4 regions of the Streptomyces sp. NPDC087845 genome follow, and region 4 is predicted to be linked to each of the others. Evidence: riboswitches for the same ligand, from Rfam matches in the RefSeq annotation. Region 4 holds a riboswitch; each other region holds the start of a gene.
The links. Region 4 has a riboswitch for cyclic di-AMP ahead of ACIOMQ_RS09185 (M23 family metallopeptidase). Riboswitches for the same ligand answer to the same signal wherever they lie in the genome.

Region 1: it holds a riboswitch for cyclic di-AMP, as region 4 does, so the genes downstream of both, ACIOMQ_RS36515 (transglycosylase family protein) here and ACIOMQ_RS09185 (M23 family metallopeptidase) in region 4, are expected to answer to the same signal.
Region 2: it holds a riboswitch for cyclic di-AMP, as region 4 does, so the genes downstream of both, ACIOMQ_RS37275 (peptidoglycan DD-metalloendopeptidase family protein) here and ACIOMQ_RS09185 (M23 family metallopeptidase) in region 4, are expected to answer to the same signal.
Region 3: it holds a riboswitch for cyclic di-AMP, as region 4 does, so the genes downstream of both, ACIOMQ_RS21900 (LysM peptidoglycan-binding domain-containing protein) here and ACIOMQ_RS09185 (M23 family metallopeptidase) in region 4, are expected to answer to the same signal.

What each region holds. Positions count from the first base shown of each region.
Region 1 is NZ_JBIUVC010000023.1:8,583-12,654, forward strand. It holds gene ACIOMQ_RS36510 (transglycosylase family protein) at 1-966, shown strand, start outside; cyclic di-AMP (ydaO/yuaA leader) riboswitch at 1,267-1,438, shown strand; gene ACIOMQ_RS36515 (transglycosylase family protein) at 1,442-2,218, shown strand; gene eno (phosphopyruvate hydratase) at 2,554-3,840, shown strand; gene ACIOMQ_RS36525 (septum formation initiator family protein) at 4,007-4,072, shown strand, end outside.
Region 2 is NZ_JBIUVC010000024.1:85,121-89,192, forward strand. It holds gene ACIOMQ_RS37265 (STM4011 family radical SAM protein) at 1-140, shown strand, start outside; gene ACIOMQ_RS37270 (SGNH/GDSL hydrolase family protein) at 137-982, opposite strand; gene ACIOMQ_RS37275 (peptidoglycan DD-metalloendopeptidase family protein) at 1,172-2,128, opposite strand; cyclic di-AMP (ydaO/yuaA leader) riboswitch at 2,134-2,288, opposite strand; gene ACIOMQ_RS37280 (alpha-galactosidase) at 2,582-4,072, opposite strand, start outside.
Region 3 is NZ_JBIUVC010000008.1:216,525-220,596, reverse strand. It holds gene ACIOMQ_RS21905 (ATP-binding cassette domain-containing protein) at 1-971, opposite strand, end outside; cyclic di-AMP (ydaO/yuaA leader) riboswitch at 1,670-1,856, shown strand; gene ACIOMQ_RS21900 (LysM peptidoglycan-binding domain-containing protein) at 1,861-2,646, shown strand; gene ACIOMQ_RS21895 (DUF2461 family protein) at 2,885-3,532, opposite strand; gene ACIOMQ_RS21890 (hypothetical protein) at 3,582-3,866, opposite strand.
Region 4 is NZ_JBIUVC010000002.1:780,866-784,937, reverse strand. It holds gene ACIOMQ_RS09190 (aldo/keto reductase) at 1-48, opposite strand, end outside; gene ACIOMQ_RS09185 (M23 family metallopeptidase) at 303-1,580, opposite strand; cyclic di-AMP (ydaO/yuaA leader) riboswitch at 1,592-1,744, opposite strand; gene ACIOMQ_RS09180 (PP2C family protein-serine/threonine phosphatase) at 2,026-3,189, opposite strand; tRNA gene ACIOMQ_RS09175 (tRNA-Met) at 3,409-3,482, opposite strand; gene ACIOMQ_RS09170 (SPFH domain-containing protein) at 3,768-4,072, opposite strand, start outside.

The DNA.
Region 1 (4,072 bases), on a different contig from region 4:
AGACACCGTCGCCCTCGTCAGGCACCCGCCATCGTCGTCGCCGCGGGCGTGACCGGATCGGCCATCGCCATCCCGCTGCTCGGCGCGGGCGGCGCGCACGCGGCCGACGCCAAGACCTGGGACCGGGTGGCCGAGTGCGAGAGCGGCGGCATGTGGAGCGCCGACCTCGGCAACGGCTTCTACGGTGGCCTGCAGTTCTCGCAGGAGACCTGGAAGGCGTACGGCGGCGAGTCGTACGCCGCCCGTGCCGACCTCGCCAGCCGCTCGCAGCAGATAGCCGTGGCCGAGAAGGTCCTGGAGGACCGGGGGCCGAAGGCCTGGCCCAGTTGTGCGGTCATCTCCGGCCTCGCGGAGGACGGGACGCTGCCGGGCGTCGATCCCGGGGTCGCGCCCCCCGCCGAGCCGACACGGAGCACGGAGCCGGCTGACGGCGCGTCGACGCCCCCGTCCGAGGACGCCGCACCGTCGGACGCCGCCCCGGACGCCGCCTCGGGCGGTACGGGCGGTACGGACAGCGCGGACCGTTCGAAGGGGGCGGGCGCCGCCCACGGGCCGGCGGACGGGACCGAGCCGTCCCGGACGCCTTCTGACACCCCGTCCTCCGGTGCGCCCGACGCGTCGGACCCGGCCGGCCCGGCCGACTCGACCGACTCGACCGGCGGCACGGGCGGCAAGCACCGCGGCGCACCTGCCCCCGAGGAGGGCCGGAACGCGAACGGCGGTGTCGAGCGCGAGTCGGGCCGGCATGCCTCCCGCGGTGACGGTGACGCGCGCGACGCGGGCGCGTCGGCCGCCGACGGCACGTACACCGTCCGCTCCGGCGACAACCTCTGGGCGATTGCTGACGCACAGAAGGTCCCCGGCGGCTGGCCCGCGCTGTATGAGGCCAACAAGGATGCCGTCGGAACCGACCCGGACCTCATCCTCCCTGGCCAGAGCCTCGATCTCGACGTGAAGGCCGAGTGAGAGCGGTCTGATAATCGGCTGAAAGAGCCTCAAAATCTGGGGTAGTTCAGAGACCTATGTCCGCTTATGCGTAAGTGAGACATGGATCTCTTTGCGTCAACTGGCGTGTTGCGCCCGGGGAGCCCTTCCGCATCGCCTCCCACCTGCGAAAACGACGGTTCCTCAGATGCAAGTAAGGGCTGATTGTCCGATGTGTCCATCTTTGAATGTGGGGGTTGCGTGTGTTTACGGTCGGAACCGCTCGCACCGCGGGCCCCGTCGATCGTCACGCCGAATCCTGCCGTCGGTCGAAGGGAACAGACGCGTAAAGCGCCGTAGGCAGGAGCGGGGGACCCAGGTAAGCGCCGGGCCCGATCGTCGAAGGACGCATCAGGACCGGCTTGGGGTGAAGTCGCGTGCTAGGACGTGCGACCGGGCAACTCACTTGGCCCGAACCCGACAGCTCACCTCGTAGGCGTCGGTGAGGAGAAGTTCCATGCTGTTTTCCAGCAAGGGCAAGCACCGCCGCCCGTCCAAGGCCGTCCGTGTCGCCACGCTCGCCGGTGTCGCCGGTACCGCCGTCGCCGTTCCGCTGATGGGTGCGACCGGCGCCTCCGCCGCCTCCGTCGCCACCTGGGACGCCGTCGCCCAGTGCGAGTCCGGTGGCAACTGGTCCATCAACACCGGCAACGGCTACTACGGCGGCCTGCAGTTCTCGCAGTCCAGCTGGGCCGCCGCCGGCGGTACGAAGTACGCCCCCCGTGCCGACCTGGCCACCAAGGCCCAGCAGATCACCGTCGCCGAGCGGCTGCTCGACATGCAGGGTCCGGGTGCCTGGGGCTGTGCCGGCGCCGGCAACCTGACCAACGACGGTGTCAACCCGGGCGTCGACACCGGCTCCTCCTCGAAGTCCAGCTCCAGCTCCAGCGCCACCGGGCAGCAGAGCACCCCGGCCGCGCCGAAGCAGCAGTCGCGGCCGGTCCAGCAGGCCCAGCCGAAGAAGGCCGAGCGCACCGAGGCCCCCGCCGCCTCCCGCTCGGACCGCTCCGCCGCCCCGCAGGCCGAGTCGAAGAAGACCGTCACCACCCCGACCGGCGAGAAGGTCAAGAAGGGCGACGGCGAGTACAAGGTCGTCTCCGGCGACTCCCTGAGCGAGATCGCCGCCGAGCACCAGGTCGAGGGCGGCTGGCACCAGCTGTTCGAGCTGAACAAGGACATCGTCAAGGACGCCGACCTGATCTACCCGGGTCAGCAGCTGCACCTGACCAAGTAGTCCAGGCTCTCTCCTCCCGGAGCACCCCGGCCCGGCGCGCATTCCCCCGTACGCGCCGGGCCGGGGTTTCCTGTGTCGTGCGCCACCACCGCGAGGTGCCGGCGCCGCCACGCGCCGCCTCCGCGAGGTGCGCCACCTCTGAGCGATCGTTCAACTGTTGTAGTTACTGACCAGTAAAATTCTGACTGTTTGTCCGCTTACGCTCGCCCTTGGGTCCTTTTTCGTCCCAGGGGACGGGCGGTCGTCGGGCTGAGCGGGCCGGGCCGGTTAGGCTCTTGTCGCAAGGCCAAAGTGACCCTGCACAACCAGTGTCATATCCCAGAAGGAGATGCCTCGTGCCGTCCATCGACGTCGTCGTAGCCCGGGAAATCCTCGACTCCCGGGGGAACCCCACGGTCGAGGTCGAGGTTGGCCTCGACGACGGCAGCACGGGCCGTGCTGCCGTGCCGTCCGGCGCCTCCACCGGTGCGTTCGAGGCCATTGAGCTTCGCGACGGTGACCCCAACCGCTACCAGGGCAAGGGCGTCGAGAAGGCCGTCCTCGCCGTGATCGAGCAGATCGGCCCGGAGCTCGTCGGCTACGACGCGACCGAGCAGCGGCTGATCGACCAGGCGATGTTCGACCTGGACGCCACCGAGAACAAGGGCTCGCTCGGCGCCAACGCCATCCTCGGTGTCTCGCTGGCCGTTGCCCACGCCGCCTCCGAGGCCTCGGACCTGCCGCTCTTCCGCTACCTCGGCGGCCCGAACGCGCACCTGCTGCCCGTTCCGATGATGAACATCCTCAACGGTGGGTCGCACGCCGACTCCAACGTGGACATCCAGGAGTTCATGATTGCCCCGATCGGTGCGGAGTCCTTCTCCGAGGCCCTGCGCTGGGGTGCCGAGGTCTACCACACGCTGAAGAAGGTCCTGAAGACCAAGGGTCTTTCGACCGGTCTCGGCGACGAGGGCGGCTTCGCGCCGAACCTGGAGTCGAACCGCGCCGCCCTCGACCTCATCGTCGAGGCCATCAAGGAAGCCGGCTACGTCCCGGGCAAGGACATCGCGCTCGCGCTCGACGTCGCCGCGTCCGAGTTCTACAAGGACGGCACGTACGAGTTCGAGGGCAAGTCCCGCTCGGCCGCCGAGATGACGGAGTACTACGAGGAGCTCGTCTCCGCGTACCCGCTGGTCTCCATCGAGGACCCGCTGTACGAGGACGACTGGGCCGGCTGGAAGGTCATCACCGACAAGCTCGGCGCCAAGGTGCAGATCGTGGGCGACGACCTGTTCGTCACCAACCCGGAGCGTCTGGCCCGCGGCATCGAGGAGGGCTCCGCCAACGCCCTGCTCGTCAAGGTCAACCAGATCGGTTCGCTGACCGAGACCCTGGACGCCGTCGAGCTCGCCCAGCGCAACGGCTTCAAGTGCATGATGTCCCACCGCTCCGGCGAGACCGAGGACGTCACCATCGCCGACCTCGCCGTCGCGGTGAACTGCGGCCAGATCAAGACCGGCGCCCCGGCCCGCTCGGACCGTGTCGCCAAGTACAACCAGCTGCTGCGCATCGAGGAGATCCTCGACGACGCCGCGGTGTACGCGGGCCGCTCCGCGTTCCCCCGGTTCCGCTCCGCGAACTGACGAGCACGGCGCTCCGCGAACCGGCCGGCACGGCGCTCCGCCGACCGAAAGGCCCTAGGGCTGAGCACAGGCCCGTCAGGAGCCAAAGGCACCGGCCTCCGTCCGTCCCCGCACTCGGTCCCGTACCGTGTGCGGGGACGGACGTGCGTAATGGGGAGGCGGGGACATGGCCGCGAAGGACCGGGACCGGTTCTCCACCGCGACCCGGCTGCGGCTGCTCGGTGAGCAGACC
Region 2 (4,072 bases), on a different contig from region 4:
ACGTCTTCGCGGGCGGGGTGCTGGAGCGGATACCGGCGCCACCGCTGTCTTCCCTCGCCGGACGGGCCGGAGCCGCCGGACGGGCCCGGGGCTCAGGCCCGTCCGGCGAGCGAGGACACCACGGCCGCGGCCCCGTCTAGAGAGGCAGCAGGTCGGGCCGCTTGGCCTCGACATGATCGCCGGAGGACTCGCCGCGCAGCCGTCGGCCGATCCACGGCACCAGGTACTCGCGCGCCCAGTGGATGTCGTCACGCCGTACTTCGAGCGTGCCGCGCTGTGCCTGCGGGGGCCATTCCTGGTCGGGGTCGGCCGGCACGTCGAGGCCGAGGACCTGGGCGGCGCGCAGCGCGACCCTGGTGTGTCCCTCGGGCGACAGATGGAGCCGGTCGTCGTCCCAGGCGCGCCTGTCCTGGACGGATCGCAGCGACCACAGGTCGAGGACCGGGCAGTCGTAGCGGTCGGCGATGGCCCGCACATGGGCGGTGTAGGTGGCGATCTTGCCGCGCAGATGGCGCAGCACGGGGATGCCACGGGTGTCGAAGCCGGTGGTGACCATGACGGTGCCGACCGATTCGGTCAGCTCGGCGACCGCGCGCTCGAAGCGCTCGGCCACGTCGTCGGGGTCGGTGCCGGGCCTGATGATGTCGTTGCCGCCCGCGCAGAAGCTCACCAGGTCGGGTGCGAGCTCCTTGGCGCGCGGCACCTGCTCCTCGACGATCTGGTCGAGGAGGCGTCCGCGTACGGCGAGATTGGCATATCTGAAATTCGCGTGTACGGAAGCCTCGGTGCTCGATTCCGCATCGGGGTCAGGGAGCTGGTCCGCGAGAAGTACCGCGAATCGGTCCGCCCAGCCGACGAAGGCCCCGTCCGGACCGGGGTCGCCCACCCCTTCGGTGAAACTGTCGCCAATCGCTGCGTACGACCCGATGACACCATGTCGGTTGATGACGCCACGTTGATTTTTTCTCGAATCGTCTGCCACAAACGCCTATCCTGCACTGCCGAATGTGACCTACGCGACCGTAATAAGGGGTTGACGGGTGGTGAGATAGACCACCCGGTCAGATCTTGGTAAAGGGGGAATAAGCAGAAGGGGCGGTGCGCCGCCGCGCACCGCCCCTTCCGTGTTGCTCAGGTCATGCCGTGTTGCTCAGCCGCCCGTCCGTCCGGCTCAGACGTAGACGCCGTGCGAAGCCAGGAAGGCGATCGGGTTGATGTCCGAGCCGTACCCGGGGCCGGTGCGGACCTCGAAGTGCAGGTGCGGTCCGGTGGCGTTGCCGGTCGAGCCGGAGAGGCCGATCTGCTGACCGGTGCTCACGGACTGGCCCGCCGAGACGGAGAGCGAGGACAGGTGGCCGTACTGCGAGTAGTGGCCGTCGGCGTGCTTGATGACGACCTGGTTGCCGTAGGCGCCACCCCAGCCGGCGGTGACGACGGTGCCGGAGGTGATGGCCTTCACGCTGGTGCCGGTGAAGACGGGGAAGTCGATCCCGGTGTGGCTGCCGCTGGACCAGTTGGAGCCGGAGGCACGGTAACCGGTGGTGTGGTTGCCGGGGACCGGGTGCGCGTAGCCGGAGCCGGTGCTCCGACCGGCCGGGGCGGAGGTCTTGGACTCCGTGACCGCCGAGGCCTTGGCCGGGGCGGACTTCGCCGGGGCGGACTTCTCCGCCGCCGACGAGGGAGCCGAGGGGGCCTTCGACGGGAGGGCCGCGCCCGCGCCCGCGCCGGTGGGCGCGGAGTGGTCCGCCGCCTTGCCGCCGAGCGTCAGCTTCATGCCCGGGAAGATCAGGCCGGGGTCGTCGCCGACGACCGCGCGGTTGTCCTGGTACAGCTTCTGCCAGCCGCCCTCGATCTTGTGGTCGGCGGCGATCTTCGACAGCCAGTCGCCGGAGACGACGGAGTACGTCGTGGTGGCGGCCTGCTTCTGCGCGGCCGGCTTGGCCGGGGCGGCGTGCGCGGCGGCGGAGGCCGACTGCGGGGCGGCGGCCGGGGCGGCCTGCTCCGCGGCGTTGGCACCCGTGGCGCCGAACAGCGGCAGTGCGATGACGGCGCCGCCCGCACCTGCGGCAGCGACGCCACGGGCGATGATGGCGGCCTTCGTACGACGGTGCTTACCCGATATGGGCATGACGTGCTTCCTCTCCGGCGCCTACGAGGTGAGCTGTCGGGTTCGGGCTGGAGATGCCCGGCCGCGCCGAGCGCGGCTTCACCCCGAGCCGGCCGGATTCCTCCGGACGGCGGCCTACCTGGTTCCCCCGCTCCTGCCACACGATGAGTGGATGCGAATTCCGGACGGCGGCAGGATTAGGCGGTCCATCCGGATTGACGGTGACCGTAAGCGAGTCGGGACGGCGAGAACAAGCCACTGGTTCCACGCCGGAATCCGATCCAGGAAATCGGCGCAGAATTCCGGTCACACTCCGTGGATTAAGGATCTTGCCTTTCCGCGCCGCGCACGGAATGGCCGACCGCCCCGTCGGTACACACCGTCACGGATATGATTCCGCTCACGAGAGCGCGATCATCTCCCGTACAGGCGGGGCAAGTTTGACCGAATGCACCCATTACGGACATTTCGCACTCATCGTTCGCGTCGGAGCCTCAGCACCCCTGCGTCGAGATCTCCCCGGAGCCCGGTGTGCAGCCCCTGATGGAGCAGTGCCGAGCCGTGGTGCACCGCCCCCGTGTCGCGGCAGGTGTACGTCGCCGCGGGGTCGAGTCCGCGCAGCCGCAGGGCCGGGGGCAGCTCCCCGTACCTCTGCGCCTCCAGCCACGTCAGGACCACGACCTCGTCCCCCTGGACGTACTGGACCGCACTGAGACCGCCGCGCGGGGCGCGCAGCCGGTACAGCGCGCCGTGCTGCACCACCGGCCGGATCTCCTTGTAGAGCTCCACCCAGGCCCGCGCCTCGGCCAGCTCCTCCTCGCTCCACTCGGTGAGGTCCCCGCCGACCCCGAGCACGCCGGCCATCGCGCTCACGAAGCGGAAGCGCAGTGAACTGACCCTGCCGTTGAGCTGGACGTTCGGGCTGTCGGTGACCCACGCGGCCATCACCCGGGCCGGATGGATCTGGCCGAAGCCCTCCTGGATGGCGAGGCGGTCGAGCGGGTCGGTGTTGTCCGAGGTCCACACCTGGTCCGTACGGGACAGAATCCCCAGGTCGACCCGGCCGCCGCCGCCGGAGCAGGACTCGAAGGCGACCGAGGGGTGTGCGGCCCGGAGACGGTCGATCAACGCGTACAGGGCGTCGACATGCTCGATCCAGAGCTTCTGCGGATACTCCTCACCCGGCCAGCCGGCATCGGTGAAGGAGCGATTGAAGTCCCATTTCACGTAGTCGATGGGCGCGCTGGAGAGCAGTGTGTCCAGTTGCTCCCAGAGATATTCCTGCACATCGGTGCGGGCCAGATTGAGCACCAGTTGATTACGGAACTCGGTCCGCGTCCGCCCGGGAAAGTGCTGCACCCAGTCGGGGTGCGCGCGATGGAGATCGCTGTCGGCGTTGACCATTTCCGGCTCGACCCAGATACCGAACTGCATGCCGAGACCGTGCACTTCGTCGGCGAGCGGCTTGAGTCCGCCGGGAAAGCGGTCCGGATTCGGTGTCCAGTCGCCGAGCCCCGCCCGGTCGCTGGTGCGCTGCCCGAACCACGCGTCGTCCACGACGAACAGTTCCACGCCCATCGCGGCGGCGCGCTCGGCGAGGGCGCGCTGCTGGTCCTGCGAGACGTCGAAGCCCGTCGCCTCCCAGGAGTTGTAGAGAACCGGCCGCGGGCTCGAGGCGTCCGGGATCACATGGGCCAGCTGCCACGCGTGCCAGGCACGGCTCGCCCCGCCGAATCCCTCCGCGCTCCACAGACCGGCGAAGACCGGTGTGGTGTACGACTCCCCCGGCATGAGCAGCAGCAGCCCCGATTCGTCGTGGCCTGCGCCGCCGGTGATCTGCACGAGTCCGTCGGGAAGCCGCTGCACGGAGATCCGCCACGACCCGGACCAGCCGAGCGCGCAGCCGTACACCTCGCCGCTCTCCTCGGTCGCCGCTCCGTCGGCGTCGAGTGCGACCCATGGCAG
Region 3 (4,072 bases), on a different contig from region 4:
GCGTCCGCGGCCTCCTCGCGACGCTCGCGCGCCTCGCTCAACCGCTCCTCGTGGAGGCCGCGCAGCTTGCCCCCGGACTCCTGCGCGGACCGCTTGCGGCGGCCGGCGAGGATCTTCGGCAGGCCCCCGTCCACCTCCGCCTTCTTGCCTTGGCGCTGGCGGCGGGCCAGTTTCACATGGGTTTCCTCCAGTTCGCGTTTCTGCCGGCGCACGTCGGCCTCGGCGGCCCGCAACATCCGCCCGGCGGCCTCCTGTCCGGTGCTGAGGGCTTCCTGGTAGGCGGACCAGCCACCGCCGTACCAGCTCACGGATCCGGCACGCAGTTCGGCGATGCGGTCCACGCGCTCCAGCAGTTCGATGTCGTGGCTGACCACGACCAGCACCCCGGAACGCCAGTTGTCGACGGCGTCGTAGAGCCTGCGGCGCGCGAACACATCGAGGTTGTTGGTCGGTTCGTCGAGCAGGAGGACATCAGGCTGTTCCAGCAGCAGTGCGGCCAGGCGCAGCAGTACGGTCTCCCCGCCGGACATCTGGCCCACGGTGCGGTCCAGTTCGAGGTCCCCGAGCCCCAGTGAGCCCAGTGTCGCGAGGGCTTGTTCCTCCACGTCCCAGTCGTCACCGATCGTCTCGAAGTGCTTCTCGTCCACATCCCCGGCCTCGATGGCGCGCAGTGCGTCGCGCCGCTCGGCGATGCCCAGGGCCTGGTCCACCCGCAGCGAGGTGTCGAGGGTGATGTTCTGAGGGAGGTGGGCGAGGCTGCCGCCGACGGTCACCGAGCCCTGGGAGGGGCGAAGCAGGCCGGCCAGCAGGCGCAGCAGTGTGGACTTGCCCGCGCCGTTGTTGCCCACGAGACCGGTGCGGCCGCGGCCGATACCGAGGGAGAGCCCGTCGAAGACGGTCGTGCCGTCCGGCCACTGGAAGGACAGGGCGGAGCAGGTGAGGGAGGCGCTGGGGGCGGTGGGTGTCGCCATGGTGATCCTCGCAGTCGTGAGCGCGGTGAATGGGGGCTTCGAATGCGAGCACCACGCAGCGACCGAAAGGGGAAGGGTGCGGCGGTCCGAGAGATCGAGGGACGGCTCATGCACCGAGGTCGCATCCACGCGGGGTCACGGGCAGGGGAAAACACTGCTACTGCGTGACGGGCGTACGACCGGAGTCGTACGGCGCGATGATCGCGAACCTCAGATGCGCAACGTCCACCTCTATCGGAGACAACAGGACGGTCGAAACGATAGCGAGCCGGAGGGCGGAAGGCAAAGCCTTGTGCCGTGCGGGGGAGTGACACGGGTGGACCGCCGGCCGGCCCTTCGGGGTGCGATCGGCCAGGGGGCGGTGCACCGGAGCGAGAACATGCGAATCACTGGGCAAATGTTCCTGTATGGGCGATTTCGATAGATACGCCCTCTTGGTCAACAAAGGGGGGCTTGGTGCGAATTGCAGCCTTTGATCTATGCCCGAAATGCACCTTTTAGGAACTGCGTGGTGTGAGTCACGTTCAAGGTTCAGGGGGGCTTGGCACGTGCCTCGGTTCCCTTCTGTGCAAGGAAATTTTGCAATGCGGTGTGAGGTGGATTACTGCCCTTTCCGTGATTCGATCTTGCAAATGAATTGTGATCAAAAAATAGGGGCTTGTTCCATTCGGCGTTTCTCGCCTACGGTCACCGTCAATCCGGACGGAACGCCGAATCCTGCCGCCGTCCGAGAAACCGACCCGATCGCGTACGGCAGGAGCGGGGGACCCAGGTAGGCCGCCGAACCGGTATCCGGAACGGCTCGGGGTGAAGCCGCAGTTGCCTGCAGCCAGACATCTCCCGTCTGAACCCGACAGCTCACCTCGTAGGCGACGGAGAGGAATTCGCCATGCCCGCAACGGGTAAGTCCAATCGTCACAAGCACACTTCGCTGACCCGCGGTTTCATCGCCGCGACCACGGGCGGGGCCGCTCTCGTGCTTCCGCTGATCTGCGCGGGCTTCGCCTCGGCCGCGCCGGCCCAGGCGGTCGCCGCCGAAAAGGCCGCGGCGCCGTCCGCCGCCGTCAAGGAAATATCCGTCCGGAAGACCGCGCCCACCGTCTATTCCGTGACCGTGGGCGACACCCTTTCCAAGATCGCGCGGGGGCATTCCGTCAGCGGTGGCTGGCAGAAGCTGTACGAGGACAATCGAGACGTGATCGGCGGCAACCCCGCTCTGATTCGTCCGGGCATGAAGCTGACCATCGGCGCCGAGGCGGAGTCTCGCGTTTCCACCGGCGTATCCGCCGTGAACGGCGCCGCGGTGCCGGCGACGGCCACCACTGCCGCACCGGCCGCCAAGCCCGCCACGTACACGAACAATCTGGACGGCTGGATCAAGAAGTCGCTGGCCGTCATGGCCGAGCGTGGCATCCCCGGCAGCTACGACGGCATCCACCGCAACGTCATGCGTGAATCCTCCGGCAACCCCCGGGCCGTCAACAACTGGGACTCGAACGCCGCCGCCGGAACCCCGTCCAAGGGTCTCCTCCAGATCATCGACCCGACGTTCCGCGCCTACCACGTGCCCGGTACGTCGCTGGACAGCTACGACCCGGTCGCCAACATCACCGCGGCCTGCAACTACGCGGCCGCCAAGTACGGCTCGATCGACAACGTGTTCGGGGCCTACTGACGCGCAACGGCGCGGACGGCGGTTCAGGACCGACGGGTGGCGAGAGGCCGGAACAAGGGCCGCTCGCGAAGGACCGCACCCGCCGGTCAGGGACCGCCTTCCGGCCGTTGTCCCGCATGCGTGGAAAGCCGGAACTCCCGACCCGCGCCCATCCGTCGCCGGCCTGCCGTCCCGAGACGGGCCGTTGGGCATGGAGCCCCGCCCCGCACGCATGCGCAGGCAGTGTGCCGAGGTGGCGCTACGCGGCCCGGCGGGGGCCGGGAACGGTCACATGTCCGGCGAGCCACGAGAGGAGGGGCTCCAGTTCCTCTGCCGCCGCGAGCACGGCACCGGCCAACGCAGGCGTGTGCTGCGCGCAGTCCCCGCCGAGGGGGCGGGCGGCGGAGATCGAGCGGTACCGGAGGCAGTCGGCACGGGGATGCCCGGCGTCATGGCCGCGTGGCACGCGCTTCATCAGGTCGCCGGTGACCGCGTACCCCCGCGCTTCCAGCGCCTCGACGGCGCGCACCAGCCCGGGGCCGCTCTCCTGCGCGGCAACCGCCTTGCGGAACAACGGGATCTGCCCCGGGTCCGGGTAGGTCCAGCCGCCCTTGATCCGGAGCCCGTCGAGGTCGAAGCGCAGGCCGATCTCGACATTGCGCGCGATCCGGATCACCGCCACTTGGTGCTGCCACCACCACGGGTCCTTGCGGAACCCCCAGACGGAGAAGTCCTCGTACGCCCCGTCCGCGTCGGCCACCTCGTTCAACAACGCGATCATGGGTTCACGGACCAGGTGCTCCCGGTCCTTTCGACGTCTCTCGCGCGCCTCCTGCGAAGGAGCCCCCTCCAACTGCAGAAGCAGGTCGAATGCTTGCTCTGTCCAGCCGCTGAACGCTCTGCTCATCCAGGAGACCTTAGGGCAGCAGCCCGGCCATGAGCAGTCCACTCATCGGCTACTCCGGCGGCGGCCTGGGAACCGTGGCAGCCGCTCCTTCCCGGACGGACTTCACCACCGCGTCGTGAAGGCGCCGGCTGTCGTCCTCCGAGCGGCACGACACGGGGCTGCCCGACATGGTGAACCAGTCGATCGCACCCGTGTACTGCACAGTCACCTGGGCCGTGTCATCGGCCCAGGTCGTGTGAACCGTCAGATCCCCGGACAGGACGCCGGCCTCGTCCGTCAGCACGCCGCCGTGCCCGGAGAACACACCACGAGTCGTCCATGACGCCCAAGCCATGCCTTCAGGCTGGCATCAAGTCCATGGACGCGCACCCGCAGCCACGTGCGTGCGCGTCGGCGGCCCTCCATGCTCCGTGGCACTCCGGGGTGCCCCCACCCTTCCGGAATCTGGAACGGGCGAAACTTTCCACCCGGTCCGGCTGCGGTTCCCGTACCCGCCGATCCTCAGCGGAATAACGCATTCTTAACGCCAAACCGTCAGAT
Region 4 (4,072 bases):
CGGGAAGACCTGAAGGCCGGAGGAGCCCAGCTTGCGAAGAGAAGTCATAAATGGATCAACGGATTCTGGCGGCGCCACTATTCCGACGGGCCGGCTGTTCCGTCGGGCCGACTGCTCCGACGGGCCGACTGCTCCGGTGAGTCAGCTGTTTCCGGCTGTACTGACTGTTCCCGCTGCTCCGGCGGCTGTGCTGCTCCGGCAGACCGGCAGCCCTGACGTCGGGGGGTGAGCGTCAGGGCTGCCGGGGTTCAGCGGCCGGCGAACCGGCTCGGATCACGCGGGTCGGGAGGGTGACCTGCGGATCAGGGGTTGAGGCCCTTGCCGCGCAACCAGGCCATCGGGTCGATGCCGGTACCGGCGGGGGTGTGGACCTCCAGGTGGAGGTGCGCGCCGGTCACGTTGCCGGTCGCGCCGACTCGGCCGATGGTCTCACCGGTGGAGACCTTCTGGCCGACGCTGACGCCGATGGAGGACTGGTGGCAGAACCACAGCTCCGTACCGTCGTCGAGCTCCAGCACCGTGCGGTAGCCGTACGAACCGGACCAGCCGGCCGACTTGACGGTGCCGCCGTGTATGGCCTTGATCGGCGTACCCGTCGGCGCTGCGAAGTCGAGGCCGGTGTGGTAGCCGGAGGACCACATCGAGCCGGCTTGGCCGAAGGTCGAGGTGATCCTGTAGGAGGAGGTCGGAAGGGCGTAGCTGGCGGCAAGCTTGGCGAGCCGCAGGGCCTCGGCCTTCTTCTTGGCCTCTTCCTCCGCCTTCTTCTTCTCCGCGGCGGCCTTGGCCTCGGCGGCGTCCTGCTGCTTCTTGGCCTCGGCGGCGGCCTTCTCCGCGGCCTCCTTCTCCTGGGCGGCCTTCGCCTCGGCGTCGGCGGCGTCCTGCTGCTGCTCGGCCTGCTGGAGGATGCGTGCGCGGAGCGCCTCACCCGCGTCCACCGTGCCCTGTTCGGCCTCGGCGGTGGTGAGACCGGCGGTGGTGAGCGGGGCAGCAGCGGAGGCGGCCGCGGCCTTGTCGGCTTCGGACTCGTCGGAGAAGAGAGAGCCCACGCCCGGAAGGGACTTGGCATCGGGGAGGTTGTCCGCGATGGAGTCGGGAAGGGAGATGGAGACCGGCGGTTTGCTCTGCGCGGTGGCCATGCCGCCCGCGCCGACCGCCGCGATGACGCCGACCCCGAGCACCGTGGAGCTACGGGCAAGTCCGTTGCGCTGCTTGGCGACGCGGTGCTTGCCGCGTACGGGGCGGACGGACTCCTCGGTGGGGTTCCACTCGTCCCAGCCCCGCTCGGGCTCGCCGTTGCCGTCGGCGCGGAATTCGCCGCCGAACCCACCGGCGAAGTCGCCGCCCGGCTCGGTGCCGTACGCCGTTCCCGTCGCAACAGTGGCGTAGTCGGTGCCGTACGCCGTTCCCGTCGCAACAGTGCCGTAGTTGGCGCCGTAGGCGGTTCCGGTCCGGGCGGTCCCGTAGCCGGCGCCGAAGCCGGAGTCGGGTCCGGCCGGGGAATCGAAGTCAGCAACGACATCGGAACCGAAGTCGGGGTTGAACCGAGAGGGGGCCTCGGGGGCAGGCTTGTTGGACGCCACGGGGGCGCACTCCTTTCCTTCCTTCTCGCCTACCGGGTTAGCTGACGGGTTCGGAGCAGGAAGGTCTCCTACGGGCCCCTCCGTCTCTCACGAGACGCAGGTGTCCGATTCACCCCATGTAGGTGGTTCCCCGGTTCCCTTGCGGAATTCGGCGCTCGCGCACGGTGCCGCCACTGACGACGGCTGGGACGACCGCGCTGCGTTATCGAACGTTAATAGACACCCGTGCCTGATTCCAAGCTGTTCCCACTGATCGTTCATGTCTTTGGCCTGGACTTTACGGGGCACAACCGGGCGGAACGGTATGAGTTGATCGACCCTCAGTCATTACCCGGATTCTGACGTTGCGTCAAATGTTATGCGGAGCGGTGCGCTTCGATTACGTACCGTGGCATCCCGCGCCCACGGCCGCGCCCGGCTCGCGCGGAGCTCACGCCCCCGCCCCTCACGCCTCTTCCAGACCCACGATCTTCACGGTCCTGCGCCGGTCCGGCTGCCCCTCCGCGGGACGTACGACCGCGAGCAGCGCCATGTCGTCGGTCGTCTCGCCACCCGTGTGCAGCCGTACGTCATCGGTCAGCGCGGACAGCAGCTCCTCGGGCCCCGGGAAGATCCGCCCCCGCAGCCGGGCCGCCGGGTCGTAGAAGACGCCGTCGGCGTTCCGCGCCTCGGAGAGACCGTCCGTGTACAGGAGGAGGGTCGTCCCCGCCGGCAGATCCCACTCGTCCGCCCGGTCGGGCCACACGCCCAGGTCCATCCCGAGGGGCAGCGCGGGCACCGTGGGCCCCAGCACCTCCAGTTCCCCGTCCGGGTGCAGCAGGATCGGCTCGGGGTGACCGCGGTTGACGATCCGCACCCGGGACCCCCCGGGCGGGATCTCGGCCAGCACGGCGGTGATGAAGCCCTCGACCGCGTCGAGCCCGCCCCGCCGCGTCCCCTCCCGCGCCAACGCCCGCTCCAGCCGCTGCGCCACACCCTCCAGCGAACGCTCCTGCTCGGCCGCCTCCCGGAACGCCCCGATGATCACCGCCACCGACTCGACGGCGTCGAGCCCCTTCCCCCGTACGTCCCCGACGACCAGCCGCACCCCCTGCGGGGTGTCCGTCACGGCGAACAGGTCGCCGCCGACGAACTCGTCCGCCTGCGCCGCCTCGTACCGCGCCGCCACATGCAGCCCGCCGATCCGGTCGGACGGCTTCGGCAGCACCGCCCGCATGGCGGTCTCCGCGATGACCCGCGCGGAGGCCAGTTGCTCATTGCCCCGCCGTACGACCCCGTTGATCACAACGGCGAGGACGGAGACGGTGGCCAGGGTGAGCAACTCGATCAGCGGCACGACCTCCGGCAGCGTGGCGCTGTACAGCCGCAGCACGATGACGGCCAGCATCGAGGCGATGCCGGTGCAGATGGTCCTGGACAGCGAGAAGAACGGCGCGGCGATCAGCGGCGCCGCCACGAACAGCGGAACGGCGGTGAAGGTCGGCGGCGTGAGGAGATCGAACACCAGCCCGCCGACGATCATCAGGGCGGGCAGCGCGCGGACGAACCGCCGCGTGCGGGTGCCGTCGCCCTCGGCATGCCTGCCGCGCCGCCTCAGCCGCTTCCACACCTGTGGTCTCCTGCCCGGTACGCGCGCGGCTGCGGACGGTACCGCGCCCCACCCCAGGCTCACCGGAGCAGAGTCGCCCGGCGACTCCTCATCGGCCAATGGGGGTACGTACGTGGCACAGCTCACACACCGCCCGGACCTGCTCCTTCATGGGTCGACGGGTCGGCCGGAACGAGTCAGGCCCGGCACGCTGCATGCGTGCCGGGCCTGACTCTTCAGTAGCGGGGACAGGATTTGAACCTGCGACCTCTGGGTTATGAGCCCAGCGAGCTACCGAGCTGCTCCACCCCGCGTCGGTAAACACAACTGTACGGCATGTGCGGCGGGCTCATGACCACGGAGCGAATCATGACCGCCCGGCGCCCACTCCGGCGCCCACTCCGGCGCTCGCCCGGCGCCCACCCGGCACGCGGCCGTCGACACCCGACGCCCGACGCCCGACGCCCGGCCCCAGCAGTCGGTCGTTGCACCCCGCCCCGCCGCCCCTTCTCCCCGGGGCCCCGCAGCTCCGCAACTCCGCGGCTCCGCGGCTCCGCGGCCTCGTGGCCCTGCCGTCCTCAATTCGTCTCGGGGAGCCCTCAATTCGTCTCGGTGATACGGGGAGCGGTCTTCCCGTCGACCGCCGGGGACTTCATCGGATTCGCGCCCCGTTGTAGGGCCTGGAGGATCGCCAGCCCCTGGCCGACCACGCCCGCCGCCATCTCGTTGACGCCACTGGTGCCGTTCAGAACGGTGAGGTCCGCCCCCGACATGCCGCGGGCGGCCGCGTCGGCCAGGACGGGCAGGTTCTCGACGATGCGGTTGGCCGCGATGAGCTCCTGGTTGCCGTCGCGCAGCGAGGCGGCGCGCGCGCTGTTGGCGTCGGCCTGCGCCTGGGCGAGGA